3 regions of the Alteromonas sp. HB246098 genome follow, and region 3 is predicted to be linked to each of the others. Evidence: predicted binding sites of a transcription regulator. Region 3 holds the regulator's gene; each other region holds the start of a gene.

Region 1 (8,339 bases), on a different contig from region 3:
GAAGTAGTGGTATTGGCTCAAACACTATATGCATGTAACAAAAGGCTGCGATAAAACCTACTTAGCTGTTAAGGCAAATACCAAATTATCAGCGTCTACTTTGCCTTTTAAGCCGCCTTCAAGCACTGAGCGCTCTAACCTATTAATGTCGTAGGCGCCAGCGTAAAGTGAATCAACGGTTTTTTCGTTTACGCTAAATGGAGGGCCGGCCATTTCATTCTGGTCATACTCGAACGAAATGATTAGCTGAGGCGCGCATTGAGTAATAGCAATTAGGTGTGCAGCGTATTGCTCGCGAAGGGGGCTAGGCAGCGCTACTAAAGCTGCTCTGTCGTAAACACCAGTAACGTCACCTATGTCGCTTGACGTAAGTTTAAAAATATCGCCCACGTGTATAGTTAAGCCGTCTTTGGTGTAAACCTTACCCTTTGCAGTGGTAGTAACGGTAGGCTCGGCTTCCAGCTCTTCAAATAGCTGTATGATAGCCACTTCGCTCAGTTCAGCACCTACCACCTCACAACCTTGGGAAAGTAGCCAGCCGATGTCGCGGGTCTTACCACATAGTGGAACAAATATGCGTTTCAAAGCAGCGCTCGAGTTCTCGCTACCAAGCAGAAAAGAGGAATACTTTACAAGAAGCGCATTGCCTTCGGGCTCATGAAATCCGATTTCGTTATTTAGCCATTTACTGTGCCAAAAACTGTGTTCCATGTATGCCTCAATCAGGTAAATGATGTAACTCGAAAAACAGGTGTTGTTATTTAGGGTACTAGAAACTAAAAAGGTAGCGTGAAACGCTACCTTTATAAATATAATTAGTTATCAAGCGGTGTGTTGAAGTCTTCAGATAACTCGAAGTCGCCTTCAACCGTGGTGACTTTGTCATCTACAAAGTTTATTACCATTTGCTTCTGAAAATCTTTTCCGCGCTTTTCCATACCGCGTTTCATATCGTAAACGTAGTACCAAGTGTCATCATCGAACGAGTCTTGAACAACAGGGTTGCCTAATACATAAATAACTTGTTCTTTTGTCATTCCAACACGCAGCTTTTCAACGTCTCTTTGATCAAGAAAGTTTCCCTGGGGAACGTCGATACGATATATCCAGTTCGAGCAAGCGGTTGATGTAAGTGTGATACCAAGAATTACTAATAGGTGTTGCAACTTCATGCGTTAATTTGTCCAGTATTGCCTTTGTTAGTGCCAGCGAATTTCGCGAAGGCGAATTTCGAGGCTGTTTTATTGCAAGCGCGAAGGCATGCTACATTGACAACTATGACCAATCAACTGCATTTTAGTTCGATGCTGCGCTTTTTAGCAGTTCTTTTGCGTTTGCTAAGGCCGATTTGGTTACTTTGTCACCGGCTAGCAATCTCGCTAACTCATCAATACGGTCTTGCTTGGTAAGCGGTAGCATTTGAGTTTCTGTGCTTTCCCTATCGGTGAGCTTAGTTACGAACAGCTGGTTATGCGCCTGCGCAGCTACTTGTGGTAAATGCGTTACACACATTACTTGCGATTGCTTGCCCAGTTTGCGCAACAGACCGCCAACGATAGATGCAGTTGGCCCACTAATACCTGTATCGACCTCATCGAAAATCATGGTAGGAGTTGCGTGATTGTCACTCGCAATTACCTGGATAGCTAGCCCTATCCTTGATAATTCACCACCTGACACCACTTTTTCTAACTTGTCTGCATCCTGACCAGGGTTGGTAGACACTTTGAACTCGACAGTATCAAGACCTGTGCTAACAGGCTTCTTAAGCTCATCGTACTGAATTTGAATATCGACTTTTGCATGAGGCATATTCATTTGACGAATCTGAAGCTCAATATCTTTACTTAATTTACCTGCAGCACGTTGTCTGCTTTCAGACAACCCTTTGGTCGCGATTAGGTATGTTGCTCGCGCTTCTTCTACTTCGCCTTCAAGTGTGCCTAACAGCGTTTCTTGTTCAGATAGTGAATTGAATTCGGCGGCGAGTTCCTGATGGTGTTGATATAGCCCTTCTGGCATAACGCTGTGTTTGCGTGCCAGATCCATCGCTTTAGCATAGCGCGCTTCAACTTGCTGTAGACGAAGCGGGTCAATCTCTAACTGATCGCAGTAGCTACGTAGCTCTCCCGCAGCTTCTTCTACTTGAATTGCTGCGTCATTTAGTAACGCTATCATAGGCGTTAGGCTTGCGTCATGGGCTTCCAATTCGCCCAAGCGCTCAATGCTACTTTGAATCACTGATAAAGCGTTGCCCTCATCATTTTCATATAAGTTGTACACGCTAGTCTGCGCTTGTTCTAAAAGACTTTGACCATTGCTCAAGCGCTTGTGTTCTATTTCCAACTCTTCGAACTCGCCCTCTTCAATAGCGAACTCATCAAGCTCTTGAACCTGATAGGTTAACAGCTGAATTCTATCTTCTCGTTGCTGTGCTTGCTCTTGAAGTGTCTTTAGTGTGCGTTGCTTATCACGCCAAATTGAATGAGTTTCCGTAACTTGCGCTAACAATTCATCATGTTTAGCGTAACCGTCAACTAGGTCTCTTTGATGATCTTCTTTCAACAGTTGCAGGTGTGTGTTTTGACCGTGAATGGCTAACAAATACTGGCCTAAGCCTTTTAACTGCTGAAGCGAAGCGGGAATACCATTGATAAACGCTTTTGAACGACCTTCTTTAGAAATAACTCTGCGAATAAAGCAGCTGTTTTCATCCTCGTCTGAGGTAAGTTCATGTTCATCGAGAAAAGCTTTAGCTAATGCGTTACTGCTCAAAGAAAAGTGTGCGATGATTTCAGCTTTCGTACTTCCTTTACGCACAGCATTTGCGTCGGCACGTTCACCCAAGCACAAGCTTAACGCATCAATAGCAATTGATTTACCTGCACCGGTTTCACCGGTTATTGCAGTAAGCCCGTTTTCCAGTTGAACCGATAATTGTTTTACAACAGCAAAATTAGAAATAGAAAGATGCGCTAACATAACCACACTCGAATAAGTTGAACATGATGATATATACAGTAACTGATAATATATACAGTATTTTGCCTGTGTAAAGTTAAGTCGTGAAAAAATTACGCTAAAATTAAGAAGGAAGCTAATAAAGTTTGAGAAATCAATGTTATAACTTCGAATGGTTATTTGAGGTTATAAGTAACCAGCATAAACGAAATTAATGAGAACGCGTGTTTTACAAAAATTTATACAGTACTAATCTACTTAAAATTCGATAGCCTAAAGCCTGTCTGTAAAGAAGGTTTGTAAGCCAATACGTTGACTGCTGTAACGGTTTTTTAAAACCAAACAGCAAAAAGGAGAGCCAAAGCTCTCCTTTAAAATTCCAATTTTAGTTGAATTATAAATCGTCAGATAACTATCTAAAATTCAGTAAAAAAGCTTATTGCTGCAACTCACCGCTTCCAGATTCAATGTGTGCGCGCACGAACCACTGAAACTGTTCTAAGTCTGCCAGCTGACCAGTGATCATATCTTCCGATACTGGGTCAATTTCACCAAGAAGCTCTAGCGCTTTTCTATGGTCACCATTTACGCCGTCATAAACAGCGTCTAGTGCCTTAAGGTGGTCAAGTACTAAACCTTTCCCTAGTTCATAATCGCTCCAGCTGCGACCTTCAACAATGGCTTTCGGTGTGCCTTTCGGTACGCCGCCTAACGTTGCAATTCGTTCGGCAATGGTGTCGGTCATTTCGCGTACTGCATCTACCTGAGGGTCTAGCATTTCATGCACGCCAATAAAATTTGGGCCTACCACGTTCCAGTGAATGTGCTTTAAGGTTAACTGTAAATCTAATAGTGCAACCAATCGCTGATCCAATACCTTAATTGTTTTGGCAGCAGCATCGTTATCCATTCCTGGGGCTGTAAATTTGATATTGGTGTTACTCATGATATCTCCTATTGAATGTAAATAAATCAGCACGATGTAAAACATCATAAGGGGCAAAATCTTACTAGCCCTGTGCCAACAACTTACTTTGATAGGTGCAACGGGTATGCCGAATTCTGAGAGTTTTATAAGTACACGTTTTTAATAGAGAAATATGGGAAGATTAAAAAATCTTTATTTTTCAAGCCTGTAGCAATTAAGAAAATGCTACAGGCTAATGTAATAAATGCACATTAGAAAAGATGAATAGTGAATGAGGCTAGTAAAGCTTACTGCCCCAACCTAGCTTTTTGCGAAGTACGTTGAAATAGCTGTAACCCTTGGGATGAACAAGATGAAGCTTGTCTACGCTCTTGTTAATGCGGATTTCATCGCCGGGCAGTACGGGTAGTACAATGTGACTATCGCAACTTACCTGCAAGGAATCACTGTTTACTTTTGATACTTTCATCGATACCTGACTGTCTGCATCAACAACAATGGGGCGACTGCTCAGTGTGTGAGGAAACATAGGCACCAGCGTTAGTGCATCAAGCTTTGGCATTATAATAGGGCCGCCGGCAGATAGGGAGTATGCAGTCGAGCCTGTAGGTGTGGCGACAATCAACCCGTCGCTACGCTGACTGAATACGAATTGCTCATCGATATAAATTTCAAATTCCATCATATGAGCAACTTTGCCGTGGTGCAGCACCACTTCGTTTACAGCAGAGTTGTTACTTTTAAGCTTTTCGTGCCGGTAAACTTCGACTTCAAGTAAGAAGCGCTCTTCAACCACGCACTCACCATTGAAGATAAGGTCAAGCTGTTGAACGATATCATCAGGGTGGATATCTGTTAAAAAGCCAAGATTACCGCGGTTTACGCCTACGACATGGATGTCAAAACGCGCCAGTACACGCGCGGCACCAAGCATGCTGCCGTCACCACCTACTACAACGGCAAGATCAGCCTCTTTACCAATAGTAACAAGGTTACAGCTTTTGAAGTTTTCAGTTTCAAGCTCTTCAGCAATACTTTCCTCAACTAGTAGTTTGCAGCCTTTGGCTAATAAATATTCGGCAAGAATATTTAAGCTGTCATGGGTTGCAGCGTGCTGAGGTTTTCCAATTAAAGCAACGGTTTGATAGGGCATGGAATGCTAATGTCCTTTCATTTCCAATGGTCGGACATTAGCACAGGTATTTTGCAAAAGAAAAGCGTAAAACGTTGCAGAGTGTCAGGTTTAGCGATCTTCTAATCGATTATAATCGAGCAGGCCGCCTTCAATAGGGTAGTGCTCGCTAGACCACTGAATCAATTTGTCGCTAAAAGCCCAAAAATTAGGGTTTGTTCGGCGCATAGCGACATTGTCGAGCAAGGCTTGGTAATCAGCTTCATTTTTAATAGTCTTCAGCTTTTCTATCGACGCAGTGACGTCAGAAGCGTTGATATACCAAAACGCATCAGGATAGCTACCCAAAAGTCCATGCACCAGAGTAATTGAGTCTTTAGATGGCTCGCGATTTTCCTCTTCTTCGAACAGACTGTTCACATTGTAGTGGGCACTGTTCCTAAGGGCAGTAAATACATCAATGTTATCTGAGTTTTGGTCATCTTTTACCACAATTATGGTCGTTTCAGGCATCAGTGTGGCTTGCTGGGCAGGGAGCGAGTTTAAACTCGCTAGCACTTCGTACTGCTCGGTGGATAACAAGCGTTTATTATATGTTGAGACTTGCGGCTGAACTTTAGCTAAGTGCTTCGATAGCAACTGGTAGAGTTCTTTTTGCGGGCGTTCTGTTTCAAATGTTATGCCCGTAGGCTGTTCGAAACTATTAAAATCGCCCTCTAGATAGTCAGTGAGTTCAGGGCTAGCCTTCTGATACCATTTGTCTAAGAGTTCCTGACGAGATGGCGGGGGGAGCAGGTTGAGGAAGTTCGACTCGCCTTCCATACGCAAGAAGTCCATATATAAACGGGTCATTAGCTGGTGCCCATAGTTACCGTAAACATCAAAGCCGGCTACCAGTAAGTAGTGAATACGTTCTAATAAGGCGTAGTCAATAATCCAAGCTGTTTTAGTAGGCTTCCCCACCATTCCTTTCGCTACAGTGGCATTATCGAAGTGGCGGAATACGGTTAAACTGGCATTGGTATTGTTGCCGTCACCATCCCAAATACTTGATACGTTTAGGTGCTCTCCGTTTTCAAACTCGCTATTTAGAAAAGCCGCTCTTGCACGCATATAGTCGCCTTGGCGTTTTGCATACTTTGCCCAATTTATCGCTAACGCAGAGCTGTCTTTTTCAGCAGGAAGGTGAAGGTTTTTCTTTTGCGAAGCGTAAAACGCATTCACTTTTTCAGAAGCTGCAATGTCTGGGTCGACAAAGAACACCCAAAATCGGTCATTAATTACGTTTAGCGCGACTTGTCCTCGGCAAACCGGCCCTTTGATATAACCCATAATGGTGTTTTGAGCGCGCTCAAGCATAAATCGGTAACGGCTTTTTACAGGCAGCAAAGTAAAAGCCGTTAATGGATTGGCTGCTATTTCGGGTTCGTACGAAGGCAAGATTTCAACAGAAAATTCAGCTTCGACAAACCAAGATTGCCATTTATCTAAAAGGTCCTGATTAATAGCGTATGCTTGGTGGGTTTTGCTCACGATCGTGGAATGCACAGGCTGCAAGCGATAATAAACGCGCTCAATCTTGGGGTCGTCGAAGGGTCTGCGAGTGGCAATAACATCTAACGCTTGCCCTGGAGGGGTTCGCGAGCGCACTAGGTTAAAAAACTGAGGCGTTTTTCCTTTTTCTGAGATACCTTCGAAGTGGAGATGAGAGGTAAACAAGTGCTCGTAAATATAACGTGCGGAAAGCTGCATTTTGTTACTATCGCCATTTAGCCACGCCTCTAAGTCAGTTGCTTTCTCATTAAGTTCTTGTGAGAGCATTTTGGGCGAAGGTAAAGGTGCACCATGGGTTAACCATTGAATAAGCGTAGTATGTTCAGAATCTGACAGCGCAGGTAGGGCGTAGGGCATGCCCCCTAGAGGCTGGTCAGCTATATATTCCCTCATTTCATCTATGGTTGGGCACTGGTTTTGTCTGCTCAAACTTATATCCAAGCTCTCATCTAAATGGGTAGTATTGGGCAGAGGGTGCTGTTTTTTTAGCAAAAGCATTTGCGTTAGCACCGAGGATTGGGTTGGCGAGGCGTTAGTATCGTCTTTTGTTGGCAATACATCGAAAAAGCCACGCTCGCGCCATCCATTAACGCCGTGAGCGTCGAGAAACATTCTATTTGGTTGTGCAGCAGTGAGTCGCGTGCCTTCATACACCTTTTCTTTATTAGCACCTCTTGCTATACCTTCTGGGGAAGACATTTTTAGTTGGCATGGCGCATCGTAACAGGCGTGGCACACCACGCAGCGTTGCGTTAAAACGGGGTTTACTTGTCTAGTAAAGAAATCGTCGGGCAAACTTTCCATGACGGGCATGGCATCACTTGAGGAAAGTAAAGGAGCATCAGGTTTCGGCCATTGCCAGACCGCTAAAGCGATAATCGCGATAAGCAATGAAGTAATACCGAATTTTTTCATAGTGTTAGTCCAGAAGAGAGTCTCGACCAGTCTATCACCCATTTCATTTAAGGTGATGGTATAAATGCTGAAAGCTCGTCACTTCGCTCTAGTATTTACCCTCACTCAATCCTTCTTCGGCGAAGTAGTTACCCATTAATAAGTTGCGCAGGAAGCACTGCGCTCTCGATTTACACCTTAAGATGAAATATAGAGTGAAAAAATAACATTATTTTTACACATTCATTGCTTTAGGCATGTCGGAAGGTATGCTGGAGAAAAGCAATCAAAGGAGGGAAGCATGTCTTATCAAATTATTTTGCCTAGAGTGATGCATATAGGGAAGGGCGCGAGTCGTCGGGTGGCTGAAACGCTTAAAGGCCTTAACTGTCGCAAACCGTTATTGGTTACCGATAAGATGATGGTTGAATTGGGATACAGCGCTGCCATAGTGCAAGCGCTAAAAGAGGCTGAAATTAACGCAGATGTGTTTTCAGATACAGTGCCAGAGCCAACAGTAAATTCGATTAACCGAGGTGTGGATGCATTTAAAGCCAACGATTATGACAGCATTATCGCCTTAGGTGGCGGAAGCCCTATCGATAGCGCAAAAGCCATAGCCATTTTGGGTAAATACGGCGGCGAAATGCGAGACTACAAATTCCCTCGAGTTGTCGATGAGCCGGGGGTGCCTATTATCGCTATCCCCACAACGGCGGGCACAGGCTCAGAAGCAACGCGATTCACTATTATTACTGACGAAAACACCACAGAGAAAATGTTGTGTGTTGGTCTAGGGTTTATGCCAACGGCAGCACTGGTCGATTATTCGTTAACCCAAAGCTTGCCTGCACGCGTTACCGCCGATAC
Region 2 (8,339 bases), on a different contig from region 3:
GCTGTGTAAAAAGCACAAATTTGATATTGTAATTTGCGACTTACACTTGGGTGCTGATACCAAAAATGGCTATGAACTTATAGAAGAGTTGCGCACGCGAAGGCTTATCAACCCAACCTCAGTATTTATTCTTATCAGTGCAGATAGTGCTCGACCGGTTGTGCTTGGCAGTATTGAACGTCGCCCAGACGATTTTCTAATAAAACCCTTTTCACAAGTACAGTTAAAATCTCGCATCGTTCGTGCGTGGCAAAAACGACAATTTCTTCAACAAGCGTTCAACCTTATAGAGCAAGGTGAATACAACAGTGCCATAGATCATATTGAGACACTTTTAGAAAACCCTCGCCACTACAAAGGACACTGCGAACAACTGCTAGTTGAACTCTATTGGCGTATTTCTCAACCCCAAAAAGCTCTAGATGTACTAAAAGAATATATCGAAGGTAGGCCTGTGCTATGGGCACAAATAGCAATTGGTAGAACCTATCTGCTGTTGAATGAATATGAAAAAGCGATATCCATTGCCAAGAAAACGTTAAAACGCAACCGTTTCAATGCTGATGCTCATGATATTCTTGCGCAAGCGCATCACGCCTTGGACGCAGGTGAAAAAGCCCTAGATGCGATTAGGGAAGCTATCAAGCTTTCCCCGTTTTCATTACCTCGTCATTATAAGGCTTGTGAAATTGGCCGGGAAAATGACGATTTAGTACTAGCAGCCAACTCTAGCCAAGCAATTTGGAACCTATCAAAACGCACTGTACATAAAGCAAGTTTACATTGGTGCACAATGATACGTAGTTTACTTGATGTCGCTGAATCTGCTGATGACAAAAGCCAGCGCAATAAATATCAGCAAGAAGCCTTACTCACATTACAGCGTGGTAAGTTTGATGAGCACCTATATAAAATCGACAGGGAGTTCGACGTAGAAATTTTTGGCAATATTGTAAATGCAAGGATAAGCGCGATTGATGGGAAGCTCATTGATGCAAAGCGTCATCTCAATACATCGCAAATACAGCTTGATGATAAATACGCAGAAGTACCGACAGCGTTCATTCCAGATAGCATTAACGTTATGTATAAGCTGGGAGAGTTCGACGACGCGCTGCAGTTAAGTTCTCTACTTTCATCGAGGGGTGAAGAACTCGACCAAAACAGTTCTTACATGTTAAAGACACAAGCGCAAAACGCACAAAAAAGCCTCGCTAGCTATCAGCAATTTAACCGTGAGGGCATTCAACACTACCAGCAACAAGACTTTGAACGCGCTAAAGCCTCGTTTGCCCTTGCTCAAGGTTTTGCACCTGTTAATACAGGTGTTGCACTTAACCTGCTTCAATGCCTTCTTCAAATAGCCATAAAAGAAGATAAAGCGGAAATGAAGTTAATAAACGAATGTAAGCGTTTGTTTAAGCTGATTGATGATATGACACTCAAAGCGCCATACAAAGAAAAGTACGAAAATATTCGAGATGAACTTTCTAAGTATATTGGCTTTTGATACCCAGTGACATATTAGTTCTTTTTAAAGCAACCCTACCTTTTTCTATCGCTGGTAATTCATTGCTATTAGCCTATACATCTGTGTTGTAAGCCTCGTTGGCTAACATTAAATCTTTCCCCTCTACTGCCGTAATCAATTGTACTGTATATATATACATGATATAACGCAGTGCCATGCAGCTTATGCCAAAAAACGCTCATATCGATACTTTGGTTAAAAACACTAGGCTGTTTAACTGTGACTGGTTAAAGGAAGTAAACATCGGCGATGCATGACAGACTGATACAAAAACTTGAAATTCTTTCCGATGCGGCCAAGTACGACGCGTCTTGCGCGAGTGGTTCAGCAGGTAAACGACAAGCTGGAAAAACCGAAAAGACCGGTATAGGTTCGCTTACCGGTGGCTCGGGGATATGCCATAGCTTCACACCAGATGGAAGGTGTGTTTCGCTGCTTAAGATCCTTATGACAAACTACTGTATTTATGATTGCCATTATTGCATTAATAGAGTTTCAAGCAATGTGCAACGGGCGCGTTTTACAGTTAAAGAAACTGTAGATTTAACCCTAAATTTTTATAAGCGCAATTACATTGAGGGTTTGTTTTTAAGTTCTGGAATTGTGGGTTCGCCCGATATCACTATGGAAAGCATGGTGCGTATTGCAAAATCGCTACGTCTTGATCACGGGTTTAAAGGATATATTCACCTTAAAACTATCCCGAATGCGTCGCCAGAACTACAAGCAGAAGCGGGTCTTTATGCTGATAGACTTAGTATTAATGTGGAAATGCCTACACAGTCTTCGCTAAACAAGTATGCCCCAGAAAAAGATCTTGGCGATATTCACTGTTCGATGAATACGTTAAAAGAAAAAATTGCAGAGCATAAAGTAGACAAAACATATTCGGGCAAACGCCCTCCCCAGTTCGCACCTGGGGGGCAGTCTACGCAAATGATTATAGGTGCCGATGGGTCAAACGATAAAACCATTTTAGGCACAAGCGTTAAGCTCTACAGCGATCAGAAACTTCGACGTGTGTATTACTCAGCATTTTCCCCTATCCCTGATGCTTCGGAAGTTTTACCGCTAAAACCGGCGCCATTGATACGAGAGCACCGCTTGTATCAAGCGGATTGGCTTTTACGCTTTTACGGTTTTGGCCTAGATGAAATCTTGCAAGACGACATGTTAGATATGGACTACGACCCGAAACTTTCATGGGCATTACGTAACCGCCATCTATTTCCCGTTGATTTGAACAAAGCTGACAAACAAATGCTGCTACGCGTTCCTGGTCTTGGTGCGCGAACGGTACAAAAGATTTTATCTATAAGGCGTAATACAAAGCTCAACTGGATTGACCTTACTAAAATGCGGCTACCTCTTAAAAAATTGAAGCCTTTTATCAGCGTTGGAGATTACTTCCCTGATATCCATTTACTCGACAGTAATAATTTCGAGCTTCAGTTTAAACAGCCTAAACAGTTTGAGTTGTTTAACGCTTGAGTGTGTTGTTAATGCAGCTAAATTCAGCCGTAGTCTAAAAGGTAGCTTTACATGAAGACCATTACCATTACTTCAATACCTGGCTTTGATGAATGGCGGGAAGCTTCGCGAGAATGCATTGCTGAGCGCATTCCCCCTGAACATATTATTTGGCAGAGCGCTCATTCTGTACAAGACGATCTGTTCGGTAGTGGTGATGAGCAATGCGAAAGAAAAAGGCCGCGAAGCAAGCTTAGTATTCCTAAACCTACACTGATGCTTTTAAAGTACGCCCTATGTCATAACGATGATAAACGATTTGCGCTTTGTTACCGGGTGTTATGGCGTGTCGTTTATGAAAATAAACAACTTTTACAAATGAAAACTGACGACGATGTCATCCACCTTTTCGCCATGGCGAAAGCGGTAAAACGTGATGCTTACAAAATGAGTGCTTTCCTGAGGTTCAGAGAAATAGACCTAGAGGGGCAAGAGCATTTTGTCGCCTGGTATGAACCAGAGCATTTCAGTTTAGAGATAAAGCTCAACTTCTTCCAAACCCGTTTTAAGAATATGCGGTGGTCTATATTAACGCCCTATCGTGCAGCTCATTGGGATACCGAAACCCTAGTACTAGAAGATAATCCCGATCCAAGCGTAGTACCCGATGATGACCGCATTGAAAAATACTGGCTGACCTATTACGCCAATATATTTAATCCAGCGCGTATCAAAACAGGTGCGATGTTAAATCAAATGCCTAAAAAGTATTGGAAAAATATGCCAGAGACGTCGCTGATAGACGATATGATTAAGCAATCGGACGCTCGGGCCAGAAAAATGATAAAGGATGGCAATAAGCACTGAGTCAATACAAATGAGCTTGTATTAACGAGCTAACCCAAACGAATAACCATAAACGAGCTTGGCCCATAAACTCTGAGCTAGTACATCTGAGCCAAGCTTTGTTTAGCGCTGATTTGTGTAATTCTACTTTGGATTAGTATCTATTTGTAATACCAACTTAGTCTCTAAAATTTTCTATAGTATCAATTAGGTCATCAATACTTTCTATAAGGGTTTCTCGCTGCTCGTCAGTTAGCGTGGTGAAAAGCTCGGATATTAACGCAGCGCTAACGGTCATGTTATGTGCGCTGCTTTGCTTGTAAACATCGCTTTTATAGCTATCTGGGTTTTGCATTAGAACAACCAGTTCCGCTTCAAAATTATCGTTAAATTTACGGGTTACAAATAATTTTCGCGCCGCATTTTGTATATTTCTGCGATAGGTTAACCACTCTCCTCCCGTGGGAATGAACTGAGTCGCGTAAGAGTCAACAATTTGCTTTTGTTCGCTAGTTAGCTTGCCTATGCGTTCACTGATGGCCTCCTCAATGCGCTCGACACGCTCTTTTAACCGTTCTTCTTCAGACTTTTCCAGCGCCTCTTTTCGCTCTTCTTCTTCCTCTTTGTTATCTTTTTCGAGGGCGGCAAAAATCGTAACAACTTGTTCATCATCGAGCGTTTTGGCTATTTCTGCTAATTCAGGGCTAACTTCATTACGCACCCTTTCCCAATGCGCTCTTGCGTTTGCAAGGTGTTCATGGACAGAGTTTGAATCTAAGGTCCCTTCTTTTATTTGACGTTTAATATCGGTAAGTTGAGCTTGGTAACGTTTAAGTTCAGAGGTTTTGTGCCAGCGTAGCCAGTTTTGAAGATAGTCATCAAATTTTTCTTCTTGCTCATCTTTAAGCTCAATATAGTCGTCCATGTACCAGTAAACCCACCAATCCAGGTTGTTGTAGGCCAATTTGGAACTACATGATGCAAGAAACACAACAGAAATAAATACTAACAGTACACGCATAACTCATCCTTTTTTGTTAACTACGTCATTTGCTGCAAATTCGCTTATATTAACTCAATTAAAAAACAGACGTAGGTGGTGAAGCGTTCGCTACTCGGTCTGCTTTATTATTTTAAATTATTTAAATTCTCTACAATACAGATGTTCACTTTACGTCTTGTTACCTTAACGTTACCTTAACTGTAATACTGGTAAAAAGAAGGACTTTAATGTGTCAAAACGTGTCGCAATTTTAACCTCTGGTGGCGACGCACCAGGTATGAATGCATGTATACGTGCTGCAATTATCGCATGCCAGAAAGCTAACTATACGCTGCTTGGCTATAAGCATGGTTACAATGGACTGTTGCAACAAGAGTACATTCCCCTATCGCTTGACACTACCCACAACTTGATCCAACAAGGCGGTACCATTTTGCACAGTGCAAGGTGCAAAGAGCTTAAGCGCCAAGAAGGAATTAAAAAAGCAGCTAACAATTTGATGAAAGCAGAAATTGATACGCTTATTGTGATTGGCGGCGACGGCTCATTTCGAGGTGCAGCGGAATTAGGGAAAGAATGGGACGGCCAAATTTTAGGAATTCCCGGCACGATAGATAACGACATTAGCGGCACAGACTCAACCATCGGCTATTTTACCGCTATAGACACTGCGATGAGTTCTATCGATAAAGTTCGAGATACTGCAGATGCATTTGAGCGTATATTTCTTATAGAAGTCATGGGCAGGAACGCGGGCTTTTTAGCATTGAATGCTGCACTCTCTTCTGCAGCCGACTACGTGGTTGTACCGGAATTTTTTGAATCTGCTGAAAAAGAAATAGAGAAACTTGTTGCCCAAATAAAAGCCCAGCGCGCGTTAAAAGGACCAGTTAGTTTCATCGTCGTCGTTGCTGAAAACGTATGGCCAAATGGCTTAGCTGGCCTTACTGAGGCATTACAGAGCCACGATATCAGTGACGTCAGGCCGGTAACCTTAGGCCATGTTCAGCGTGGTGGCTCACCTGTTGCCCAAGACAGGTTGCTCGCAACGACACTTGGAGAATTCGCAATAAGTCTAGTCGGCAGTGACATTACTAACATCATGGTAGGTGAAGTAAATCAACGCCCTGTTACTGTCCCCCTTAACAAAACGTGGGAAGATACCAAACCTCTTAACGAGGCACGTGTTGACGCTATGCTTACGCTTATGAATGAGCGATACAGCAGCAACTGAATTGACGGTTAGACGCTATAATTAGAAAACAAGAAGCGTATACCAATTCGCATAGTTAGTTACTGAAAACCACAAACAAAAAAGGCGTTGTCTATTTCTAAACAACGCCTTAAACATTTTACTACTTGAGCTAGGTTACATTTTCATAGCCGCTTTGACTTTATCGCGGTGACTGCGGCTTACCTTAAGTTCTGTATCGTTTTGGAGTATTAAGTGGTACTCGCCACTGATGTGACTGACTAGCTTTTTAACAAAACGAATATTAGCTATGGCAGAACGGTGCACGCGAACGAAAAATTGCGGGTTTAGTTCTTGCTCAAGCTCTTTCATGGTTTTACGCATTATGTGCATGCCATCAAGCGCATGTACGCACATATAATCGCCTGCTGCATCAATCCATTGAATGTCTTGTACGTTTACACGGGTTACTTCTGAACCATCTTTGATAGCTAAAACATCAGGGTAAGGGTTCGTCTCAACTGGCTCTCCGCTAGCTAATTTACGTAGAATTTCCTCGCAATCATCACCGGTTAGTTCAGCCACTAGGCTCACCAACTTTTGAGACTGCTCATCTTGATGTTGTGTTGAGAAGTATTCACGAACCTTATCTAACGCGGCGCCAAGGCGCTCATCGTCCGCTGGCTTTAACAGATAGTCTAGCGCGTGTATGTCAAAAGCTTTAATCGCATAGTTGTCGTAGGCAGTTACGAAAACAATCATTGGAATTGGCTGCTTTAATTCACGAAGCTTGTGAATAACTTGAAAGCCATTTAAACCCGGCATTTGAATGTCTAAAAACACTAAGTCTGGACGATGTTGAGAAATACTGCTCACAGCTTCAAGACCGTTCTGACATTCTGCAAGAACCTGTACATCATCATGGCGTTCCAACCTTGCACGAAGGCCTCTGCGCGCTAAAGGTTCGTCGTCCACTACAATGGTTTTAATCACTTGCTTTGTCATGTTATACGTCCTTAACTTCATACGGTATGCGAATTCTAACCCGCACACCGGAAGGCTGATTGTGTTCTATAGAGAATGCAAAATTACGATGATAAAGGGATTGCAAACGCTCTTTTATGTTGGCTAAGCCAACACCATTTTCACGGCTAAGGTTGCCATCTTTGATATCTGCGCCTGGGCCGTTATCAGCCACGTCCATCAATAAATCATTACCAAACGTACGTGCTGTTATGGAAATACGACCACCATTTTCCATCTTAGATATGGCATGCTTTATTGAATTTTCAATAATTGGCTGCAAGATCATACTGGGTACAAGCGCACTTTCGCACTCTTCGTCGATATCCCACTGTACATCTAACCTATCATCAAAACGTACCTTTTCTATTTCAAGATAAAGTCTTAACGCCTTTATCTCTTGACCTAACGGGACGCGTTTTATCGGATCATTGTCTAGCGAGTAGCGCAAGAAATCACTCAAGCGCGAGACCATAGCCTCCGCCGTATCATTTTCTTTCAAAAGGATAAGGGTAGAAATAGCATTCAGCGTATTAAAAAGAAAATGCGGGTTAAGCTGATAGCGAAGCATTTTGATGTGCGCCTGGTGAGCCATGGTGCTGGCTTTAAGCGCATTTTGCTTTTCTTTTTGCAGCATCTGAAAGTTTTTGATGCCGAAGTACACACCACTCCAGCAGCCGACCATTATCAATGAGTTAATGGTGTTGGTGAAATACATATACCATTCGTCTGGGCGATACCCGTGTTTATATATTTCCCAGTAGTTAATATTTTTTACTACTGCCCACAATAACGCTATTAGATAACACGACACTATCACTATTATGATCATGTTTAGCGGCGATTGTTTCCTTGCCCAACGATAAATGTAGCGCAGTGGAATGGTTAACAACCACCCGGCATAGGCGTTTAGCATGATTATAAAAACCCAAATGGGCCTTACATCATGAAGAAACGAACCGATGTAATAAATTATCGCAAACCCTGCCCAGCCTGCGCTGTGCAACGTCCAAAATAACCGTTCATTACTTTCTATTACACGCTGAAAGCGACTCACAATATTACCAATTTAAAAACTAATATGAAGATTATACGCCAGCCTTGCTGTGACCCAAGCGGCTTGGTCGTACACCTTATGCCTCTGGTCGCAGGGCAAATTCTTGAAATTAAGCATTTTTCAAAAGAACGTCGCTTATATTAATAGCTTATGTTCATTCTCTTAAGCCAGTGAACCCACCACCAAGCAGGACCAACTAAAAGGAAGCGTAGATCTT
Region 3 (8,339 bases):
CTTAATAACCAAGCAGAATGGAACTGCTTGCAGTGTGCATCTGGTGGTAAAAGCTCACCGTCTTTTTGGCGCAGCAGTCCGTTGTCTAACATCGCCGTGATCAGCGCATCAGTATGCGCAAGCGCTTCATCTTGCGTTAGATGTAAAAACAGTTCTTTTTGCAGCAAAGGATAAAGTGCTGCAATCAGTTGGAAAATACTGTTCTTGGTTGCGCCCTTCTTAGCGAAGATAGACGCCATGATAAGACCTGGTATGGCGAACAAGTGCAAAATATTGTTGCGATAGTAGGTCAGGTATACAGCAGATTTAGGCTGAGGGCTGATCAAACGACCGTAATCGTCTTCTTTAACATCAAAACGACCTAACTTTAATGTATCCCGAAGCAATTCTTGTGCTGATGAATCAGGAATAGTGGCGTCATCACTAAAGGGCACTGTTTTAAACAAGTTCATGAAGTCATCCATGGCTTGTTTAAGCTCAACCTCACTCATAGTCTGCCTTTTAGAAGACAGTAGACATAGCGAAGCTAATGCCATGCCGTTAAGTGCCGCAGCGCGATTGATACGCGTCATGACGTTGTTAGCTAATTCATTAACGGCAGGCGTTAACCAAGCAGGCTTCTTCTCTGGTTCGGCATCGCGACAGTCGCGCCAGTTCGGGACATGACTTTCAAGGAACTGATTAAGAGCGATAGGCTCACCAAAGTTCACATACCCATGCCCGTAATTCTTAAGTTTACGAATGGCTGAAAACACCTGAAGGTTAGACTCTTTTTTCTTCTTTGACCCTTTAAGTTCGTTCAGGTAGCTCTTCACTTCCATCACGTTTTCATAGCCAATGTAGACAGGAACAATACTAACTGGGCGGTTAACGCCTTTAAGCATGGCTTGAATTGTCATGGCCAGCATACCGGTTTTCGGCGGTATTAAACGGCCCGTGCGGCTGCGTCCACCCTCAGGGTAGTACTTTACAGAATAGCCTTTGTTAAACAGCAGCTCTAAATATTCCCTGAACACGGCCGTGTAAAGCTTGTTGCCTGCAAAACTCCGGCGAAGGAAGAAAGCCCCTCCTCGGCGGAATACTTTTCCTACGGGCCAAAAGTTAAGATTGATACCTGCTGCAATGTGAGGCGTTACCATACCTTCGTGATAAATCACGTAGGTTAATAACAGATAGTCCATGTGACTGCGGTGGCAAGGTACATAAATAATTTCGTGCCCGTTAGCTGCCAACTCGCGAATGCGATCTGCGTGGCCTACGCTAATACCGTTATAAATTTTGTTCCATATACGAGTTAGCAGTCTGTCGCCAAAGCGGATAAGTCCTTCACGATAATCTGCAGCAATTTCGGTGATATAGCTTTGAGCCCGCTCCTTGGCCTTTTCGTGAGTGACCTTTTTGCTTCTTGATTCTTCCGCGATCGCACGGCGTACTGCATCCGAACCCAATACACTGTTGTTGAGTTCTTGTCGCTCTAGCAGAGTAGGGCCCGTCATACTTTGACGCTTACGTTGAAAGTGAGTACTTGCTACGCGTACAAGCTTATGGGCGATGCTTTGATCACTACCGTGTTGATTTGACATGGCCCGCGCTGAAACAGCTTTAGAATAATTAATAAAGTTATCTCTGCCTAAAAACAGCACGATGAAAAGTTTACGTAGCCAGCTCGGTGCAGCCTTATCAGCTATTAAATCGCTTAAGCCTGGATTACCACGGCCTGGGGCTCGACCCCAGGTTACATAAACAGGAACTACCTGTAAGTCGAGGTTTTCGTGATCTCTGTGCAAATGAAAAAGGTCAGTGAAAACGTCTTCAATTCCCGTATCTTTGGCTGATGAGCGAAAAAGAGGTTGGGTTTTACGTAAAAATAGAGTAGACGAATACTCTCTACCTGCCAGTGTAAGTGTGTCTGTTGGGCTAGGAAGGCCTAGGTATTTGGTCGACATTCTCAGCGCAAGCTGGTCGGTCACTGAGTTTGTGGGAAGTAGATAAACAATAGGCTTGCTCTTATCTATTCCTAATTCGGTTTCAACGTTAACTGGAATACTGTGAGCTTTAACCAGTAACTTAACAGGATAATGAAATACCGACAAAAGGGCTTTTCGCATCCACGACATGAATTATGTAATCCTATGAAATAAAAACGGGTGAAGTGTAACACAATCGCGTCACAATCTCGCGACGAGCCAATGTTATTGATTTGCCTGTTTTACAGACTCCCTACCTAGCGGTAAGTTCAAGATGTTCAAAAGTATCTGTGTATTTAAGCGTTTTTTAGAGTAAACCTCACTTACCCTTTGAGCAATGCAACATTAGCAGTATTTAAATTGCTATAAGTGGTGACTATTACTATTTTTATAAAGATTAACGAATATGAGCATGTTGTAGTGGATGATCAAAACCGATTGAAGACGATTGATGACTTTTTGCTCAGCAATGAGGTGCCGTTGGATCTTGACGATCTTATGATGGTGTTAGCAAGGGCATATAAGGTGCCTATCGCGCTAATAGGAATTGTTGGTGAATTTGAAGAAACATTCAAAGCGCGATATGGAACTACTCTTTCTAAAGTAAGCCGTGAGCATGCTTTTTGTAGTCATGTGGTAGAAGAGCGCAAACAAGTTGTTGTTAACAATGCACATGAAGACCCCAGATTTAAAGATAATCCGTTAGTAACGGGAGAGCCGCACATCTGCTTTTATGCAGGAACTCCCATTGAAATTAATGATGAGATTATTGGAGCTGTATGTCTTATTGATACTGTTCCTCGAGAAATCGATGCCGAATACCTTGAAGTGCTGAATAGAATTGGTGCGCTTGTTAGCCAGCATATTTCTCTATCAAAGGAACATGAGGCACTTAAGCGCGAACACGGTTTAATTGAAAAGTCCCCTATAGTGTTGGCCACTTGGAGAAATACTACGTCGTTACGGCTAGTTCATATTTCTCAAAATAGTGAGCGTGTATTGGGTATATCGGCACAAGACTTACTATGCGGCGCTGTAGAGCTTGGCGATGTTCTAACTCAAGACGCTGAAAGCGACTTTACTTTTGCTATGCAGGCGCATATGGAAGGTGTGGAAACCCATTCATGCCGCCTTCAAATAGCCACCCCTACGCGAACTATTTGGGTGAGCATGATTTCTACGGCAAGCTTTCGTGAAGACGGGATGCTGTATTCAGTGCAAGCATTTCTTTTCGATACCAGCGATCAAAAATATGTTGAAGACAAACTTCACAAAACGAACCAGCGCATGCGCCTGCTATTGGAAGCCTCTGAATTAGGTACGTGGGACTGGAATTTGGCCGCTGATGTAAACCAAGTAAATAAACGTTGGTGTGATATCGTCGGCCTTGAATATGAGTATTATGATACCAGCTCTCGCTTTTTCAGGCAGTTAATTCACCCTGCGGACTATGTAAAAGTAGAAAAGCAATTAAATGAACACATTATTGGTGAGAGCAAGGTTTTCAATACTACCTTTCGCATGAAACATACTAACGGCACGTGGGTTTGGGTTGAAACCTATGGAAAAACTGTGGAATTTAACGCTGCGGGTAAGGCTATTCGCGTTGCTGGTATTCATCGCGACATTACCCAGAGAATGGAAAGCGAACTTCATGAGAAAAAGAAAACCCAGCTACTTCAATTTATAAATAAAACCCGTGCCTCTTATCTTCAGAACAACGATTTAACCATGGCCTGCCAAACAGTATTGCCTGAGCTCATTGATATCTCGGATAGTCAGTTTGCTTTCATTGGGCAAATGAAAGGCGAAGGCGATGCCTCGAAGCTGTTTATTCATGCCATTTCTGAAATAGTGTGGGACAGCAGCAGCTTCTCGCAATACAACGAGTACAAAAAGCGGAACTTGTATTTCGATAACTTTGATAACCTTTTTGGTACCACAATTTTAACCGGTGAGGTAACGTTAAGTAATGCCTCAGGAAGTCATCCAAACTCAAAAGGGGTACCGCAAGGGCACCCCCGCATTAGTCGTTTTTTAGGGCTACCGATTAAGGTTAAAGATAGAGTAGTGGGCATGATTGGTTTAGCCAATAAATTCGAGCCCTACGCCTTAGATGATGCAGAGTTTTTACAACCTTTATTAGACGCATTAGCAGGTCTTTTCTACGCGGTAGAGCTGGAAGAAGCGCGTGCGATAGCTGAAGAGAAGTTGCGTAAGCTGGCTATGACTGATTCGCTAACTGGGCTGTACAATCGGCGAGCTTTTGTTGATAAATGCCATCAACTCTCTGCACAAAGCAATAGAGTGAGCGTAGCGGTAATAGATATAGACCACTTTAAAAAAGTTAACGATACTTATGGACATGATGCAGGGGACCAAGCCCTAATTTCAGTAGCCCACCTCATAGAAGAATATTATGTGGAGCCCGATATTGTTTCACGTCTTGGTGGAGAAGAGTTTGCGATAGTAGCAATTTCAGACAACAAAAAAGACGAAGAAATGCGATTTAACAAACTTCGAGAGGCTGTTGAAAAAACAGAAGTTAAATACAAGAAAGACACGATATCTGTAACAATAAGTATTGGTGCCGTTTTTGCTGAGGATAGCTTGAATCTTGATTTTAGTGGGTTACTTTCTAAAGCTGATAAACTGCTATATACGGCGAAAAAGAATGGCCGAAATCAAGTTATTCTAGGGTGATGGGAACTTAGGACAACGCTAGAAAACACGTTTTTTACAGCCCTAAGCCCTCCAACTTTTATATACTAGGTGCTAGTCCCATACAGCTTGCATAATATGTTGTTGTTGCTGGCCAGTCAGAAAACACACCAAGTACGCCCACATCTTTTGCTAGTACATCAAGTACTGTCATAACGTCACCATCGTTATTGATTGCGCTATCAGTGGCCAAAGAACCATTAACACTTTGGTAATACCAACCCCCACCTGTATTCAGCAATCCAGAGCGCTCTAGAGACCATGTAATAATATCAAGCCCTGCTTCTTTCGCCGCAATCGCGTATGGGGAAGGCACTATCTTTTCATTTTCAACCGTCAATAAGACCCAAATTGGTGGAGCAATTATTTGTACCCCATCTGCAACAAGTTGTTCCATAGTTGGAGTTAACAGTTCGGGATTATTAACTAATTGCTCAGCGGTGACGCCATCTTCGCCATCTGCGCTTTGGGCGCCATATCTATCGTCTAGATACACCGCTTGATTGCCGAAAGCTGGTTCATTCTCAATCCAGTATTTCACATCTGCTAAGTTAAATGACTGGGGCCAGACATTTTCTGGTTCAATGCCTGCTGCTTTGTATTCATCTATCATCTTTTGAGCATATTGTTGCTGTGTGAAACCATCAAAAGGCATTTGAACAGATGGCGTTTTAAGCTCTGGTGTCATTTTCACATTTAACTTTTTGAACAGTTCTATACTTTCTGCGTGTGTTAACAGGGTACCTTTTGATGAATATAAGTCTGTGCGCCAGTTTGCTGTACCATCTAAATACTCATCTACAGTGGTTGCATTTGGGTTCGCTGCGTCCATTTTACCTTTTAGCGTTTTGAATTCTGCGAGTGTTATATCGCTGGTGCAGCACTGCGCTTGGGCGGCAATGCCATTTTCAGGGTCGGCCGGTGTAAAGGGTACAGAGCAATTATCAGCCAAATCGGTTGAGAGTATATTCGTTGTAGTATGCAAGTCACACTGCGAATGCCTGCACACTAAAGCTTTATCTTTAGTAAATGTAACGTCACACTCTACTATTCCTGCGCCAAGTTTTGCCGCTGATTCGTAGGCTTCTTTCGTGTGCTCCGGGAACTGCAGTGACGCTCCACGATGCCCAATTGAAAAATCTGTTTTATAAAACGGGCCTTCACTACATTGTTGTAGTGCACTCTTTAGCTCTCCATCATCCATATCCTCTACAAGAAAAGATGGGCGCGCCCCTATCTGTATATTCGGGGCCTCTCCAGCCGGTACTTGAACGATAACAGGAACTTCAACTGTTTCGACCACGGTTACTGTGTTTTCTACAACTACCTGTTTTTCTACCTCAACGACTTCTACAGAGTCGTCATCACACGCTGCTAAGCTTAGAGTGATGACTAATACCGTGAGTATTTTTTTAGTTAGTTTCATAGATTTTCCATTGTAATTAATGAATTAAGTTTTATTTGTAGGGTAATTAACATCTGCCCAAAATTACGCTAAGCGTTGAGCGTGTCAGTTTCGTGATAATGGGGTTACGAATTAGCTACATTTTTTATAGGAAATAAAGAATGTTAAAAGCACCTCGAGCTTTTCTCACAAGGCTTACTACTTGTTATTTGTTTTTAGGTGTATATACTTACAGGAACTGTATGAACAGACAGGTCTTTTATGCGCCCACTCACAGCTCGACAAACTGAAGTTTTAGAACTTATTAAAACAACCATGCAAGAAACGGGAATGCCGCCTACGCGTGCGGAAATTGCTCGTCAACTTGGTTTTCGTTCTGCCAACGCAGCAGAAGAACATTTGAAGGCATTGGCGCGTAAGGGCGTAATTGAAATTTTGCCTGGTACCTCTCGTGGTATTAAGCTCAATATCCCCCTTGAGGACACTGCACCAGAAGAAGAAGGCCTGCCCCTTATCGGGCGCGTGGCGGCTGGTGAGCCAATTTTGGCGCAAGAGCATGTAGAATCTCACTACAAGGTCGACCCTGCTTTGTTTCAGCCTCAGGCTGACTTTTTACTTCGTGTAAACGGCATGAGTATGAAGGACATCGGTATCTTGGATGGCGATCTTCTTGCTGTGCATCGCACGACTGATGTCCACAACGGTCAGGTAGTTGTAGCGCGGGTGGATGAAGACGTTACGGTTAAGCGTTTAGAAAAGCGCGGTCGTGAAGTATTACTTCATGCTGAAAACGAAGAGTTTTCGCCAATTAAAGTAGACCTTGCTAATGAGCCTTTTGCTATAGAAGGTATTGCCGTGGGTGTTATAAGAAACGCCGACTGGATGTAAGGTTTTAGCATCTTCAATCAAAAGCGGCGTATTAGCCGCTTTTTTTATGTCTTTTAGTACCAAATTTTAGTTAATTTTCTTAGTTTAGCGTTTATTGGTATGTTTCAAAATTATGAAATCTGACATCACCATTGTATGAAAGATATGCGCTATTTGGCCCGAGTACAGAGTGGCTAAAGCACATTTATTATTTGAAAATTTGTTTGAAAAACACGAGAAGCGATGTGTTAATTGTTGATTTTGTGACCAAATAAAGCTTCATCCTTATCAACTCCCCGTTCAAAATGCGCGTTTGATTTTTTAAGCGCCGTCAGCACGCCTTATACCCACTCTACCAAAATTGTAACGCAACCCTGCCACATGAAATGATTAAAAATTAACCTCTTCATTAAATTTTTAATAGAAAAGACTAGACGGCACGGCATTATTGCGCAATTCTTATACAGAGATTAACAAAATAATAACAATGGCTCTAAATTTGTTTTACAAGTTGAGGTGATGGGTCAATCGTTCGCAAACCATTTGGTAGGGCAGCGCGCAAAATAATCAGCGTTTTTGGTCTTGCTATTACGGAGGTGCTGAGTGAAACAACTAACGACCGTTTTCGCAAAGTGGTGTTCAACAATACCGTTTTTGCTTTTTTCCCCGTTACTTCTTGCGCAAGAAGTTAGTGAAGAAGTCTCTTCTCTTAATTTAAGACGCGGTGCCACCGACATCAGCGGGCAGGTTTATGATCTGCATATGCTGATGTTTTTTATATGCGTAGGGATTGCGGTAGTCGTATTTGGGGTGATGTTTGCCTCAATGTATCTTCATCGGAAGTCTCGTGGCGCTAAGCCCGCTAACTTTCACGAAAACGTGAAGGTTGAAATAGCATGGACCGTTGTTCCTTTTCTTATTCTAATTTTTATGGCTGTGCCGGCGGCGAACACGCTTATTGCAATGGAAGACACGTCTGAGCCTGACATGACAGTGTTAGTCACGGGCTCTCAGTGGAAATGGCACTACAAGTACATGGACAGCGACGTGGAATTTTACTCACTGCTTGCTACTCAGCGTGAGCAAATAGAGAACAAATTTCAAAAAACCGACAATTACTTGCTTGAAGTTGACCGTCCGTTAGTCATTCCAACTGGGAAAAAAGTACGTTTTCTTATTACCTCTGACGACGTTATCCATTCGTGGTGGGTTCCAGATTTTGCCGTTAAAAAAGATGCAAACCCAGGCTTTATTAACGAGTCATGGGCCAAGGTCAATGAGCCGGGCATTTATCGCGGGCAGTGCGCAGAACTTTGCGGAAAAGACCATGGCTACATGCCAGTAGTGGTTATCGCTAAAGAGCCAGCAGAATTTGATAA

What was found. Region 3 encodes LexA, which represses DNA repair genes until DNA is damaged. Its sites were predicted from a motif close to TACTGTATNNNNATACAGTA; they were not measured.
Region 1: the regulator LexA is predicted to act here: its motif matches at 3,023-3,042, upstream of recN (DNA repair protein RecN).
Region 2: the regulator LexA is predicted to act here: its motif matches at 1,653-1,672, upstream of ACYTPF_RS00070 (putative DNA modification/repair radical SAM protein).

What each region holds. Positions count from the first base shown of each region.
Region 1 covers NZ_JBTZUG010000001.1:733,526-741,864, reverse strand. The annotation lists gene tmpT (thiopurine S-methyltransferase) at 58-711, opposite strand; gene ACYTPF_RS03095 (outer membrane protein assembly factor BamE) at 816-1,172, opposite strand; gene recN (DNA repair protein RecN) at 1,297-2,982, opposite strand; gene dps (DNA starvation/stationary phase protection protein Dps) at 3,398-3,907, opposite strand; gene nadK (NAD(+) kinase) at 4,167-5,042, opposite strand; gene ACYTPF_RS03075 (fatty acid cis/trans isomerase) at 5,133-7,490, opposite strand; gene ACYTPF_RS03070 (iron-containing alcohol dehydrogenase) at 7,771-8,339, shown strand, end outside.
Region 2 covers NZ_JBTZUG010000001.1:11,548-19,886, forward strand. The annotation lists gene ACYTPF_RS00065 (response regulator) at 1-1,510, shown strand, start outside; gene ACYTPF_RS00070 (putative DNA modification/repair radical SAM protein) at 1,781-3,022, shown strand; gene ACYTPF_RS00075 (TIGR03915 family putative DNA repair protein) at 3,074-3,868, shown strand; gene ACYTPF_RS00080 (DUF6279 family lipoprotein) at 4,026-4,868, opposite strand; gene ACYTPF_RS00085 (ATP-dependent 6-phosphofructokinase) at 5,080-6,084, shown strand; gene ACYTPF_RS00090 (LytR/AlgR family response regulator transcription factor) at 6,220-7,047, opposite strand; gene ACYTPF_RS00095 (sensor histidine kinase) at 7,049-8,122, opposite strand; gene ACYTPF_RS00100 (Mpo1 family 2-hydroxy fatty acid dioxygenase) at 8,263-8,339, opposite strand, start outside.
Region 3 covers NZ_JBTZUG010000004.1:112,902-121,240, forward strand. The annotation lists gene plsB (glycerol-3-phosphate 1-O-acyltransferase PlsB) at 1-2,117, opposite strand, end outside; gene ACYTPF_RS10445 (sensor domain-containing diguanylate cyclase) at 2,388-4,670, shown strand; gene ACYTPF_RS10450 (glycerophosphodiester phosphodiesterase family protein) at 4,729-6,114, opposite strand; gene lexA (transcriptional repressor LexA) at 6,355-6,981, shown strand; gene coxB (cytochrome c oxidase subunit II) at 7,564-8,339, shown strand, end outside.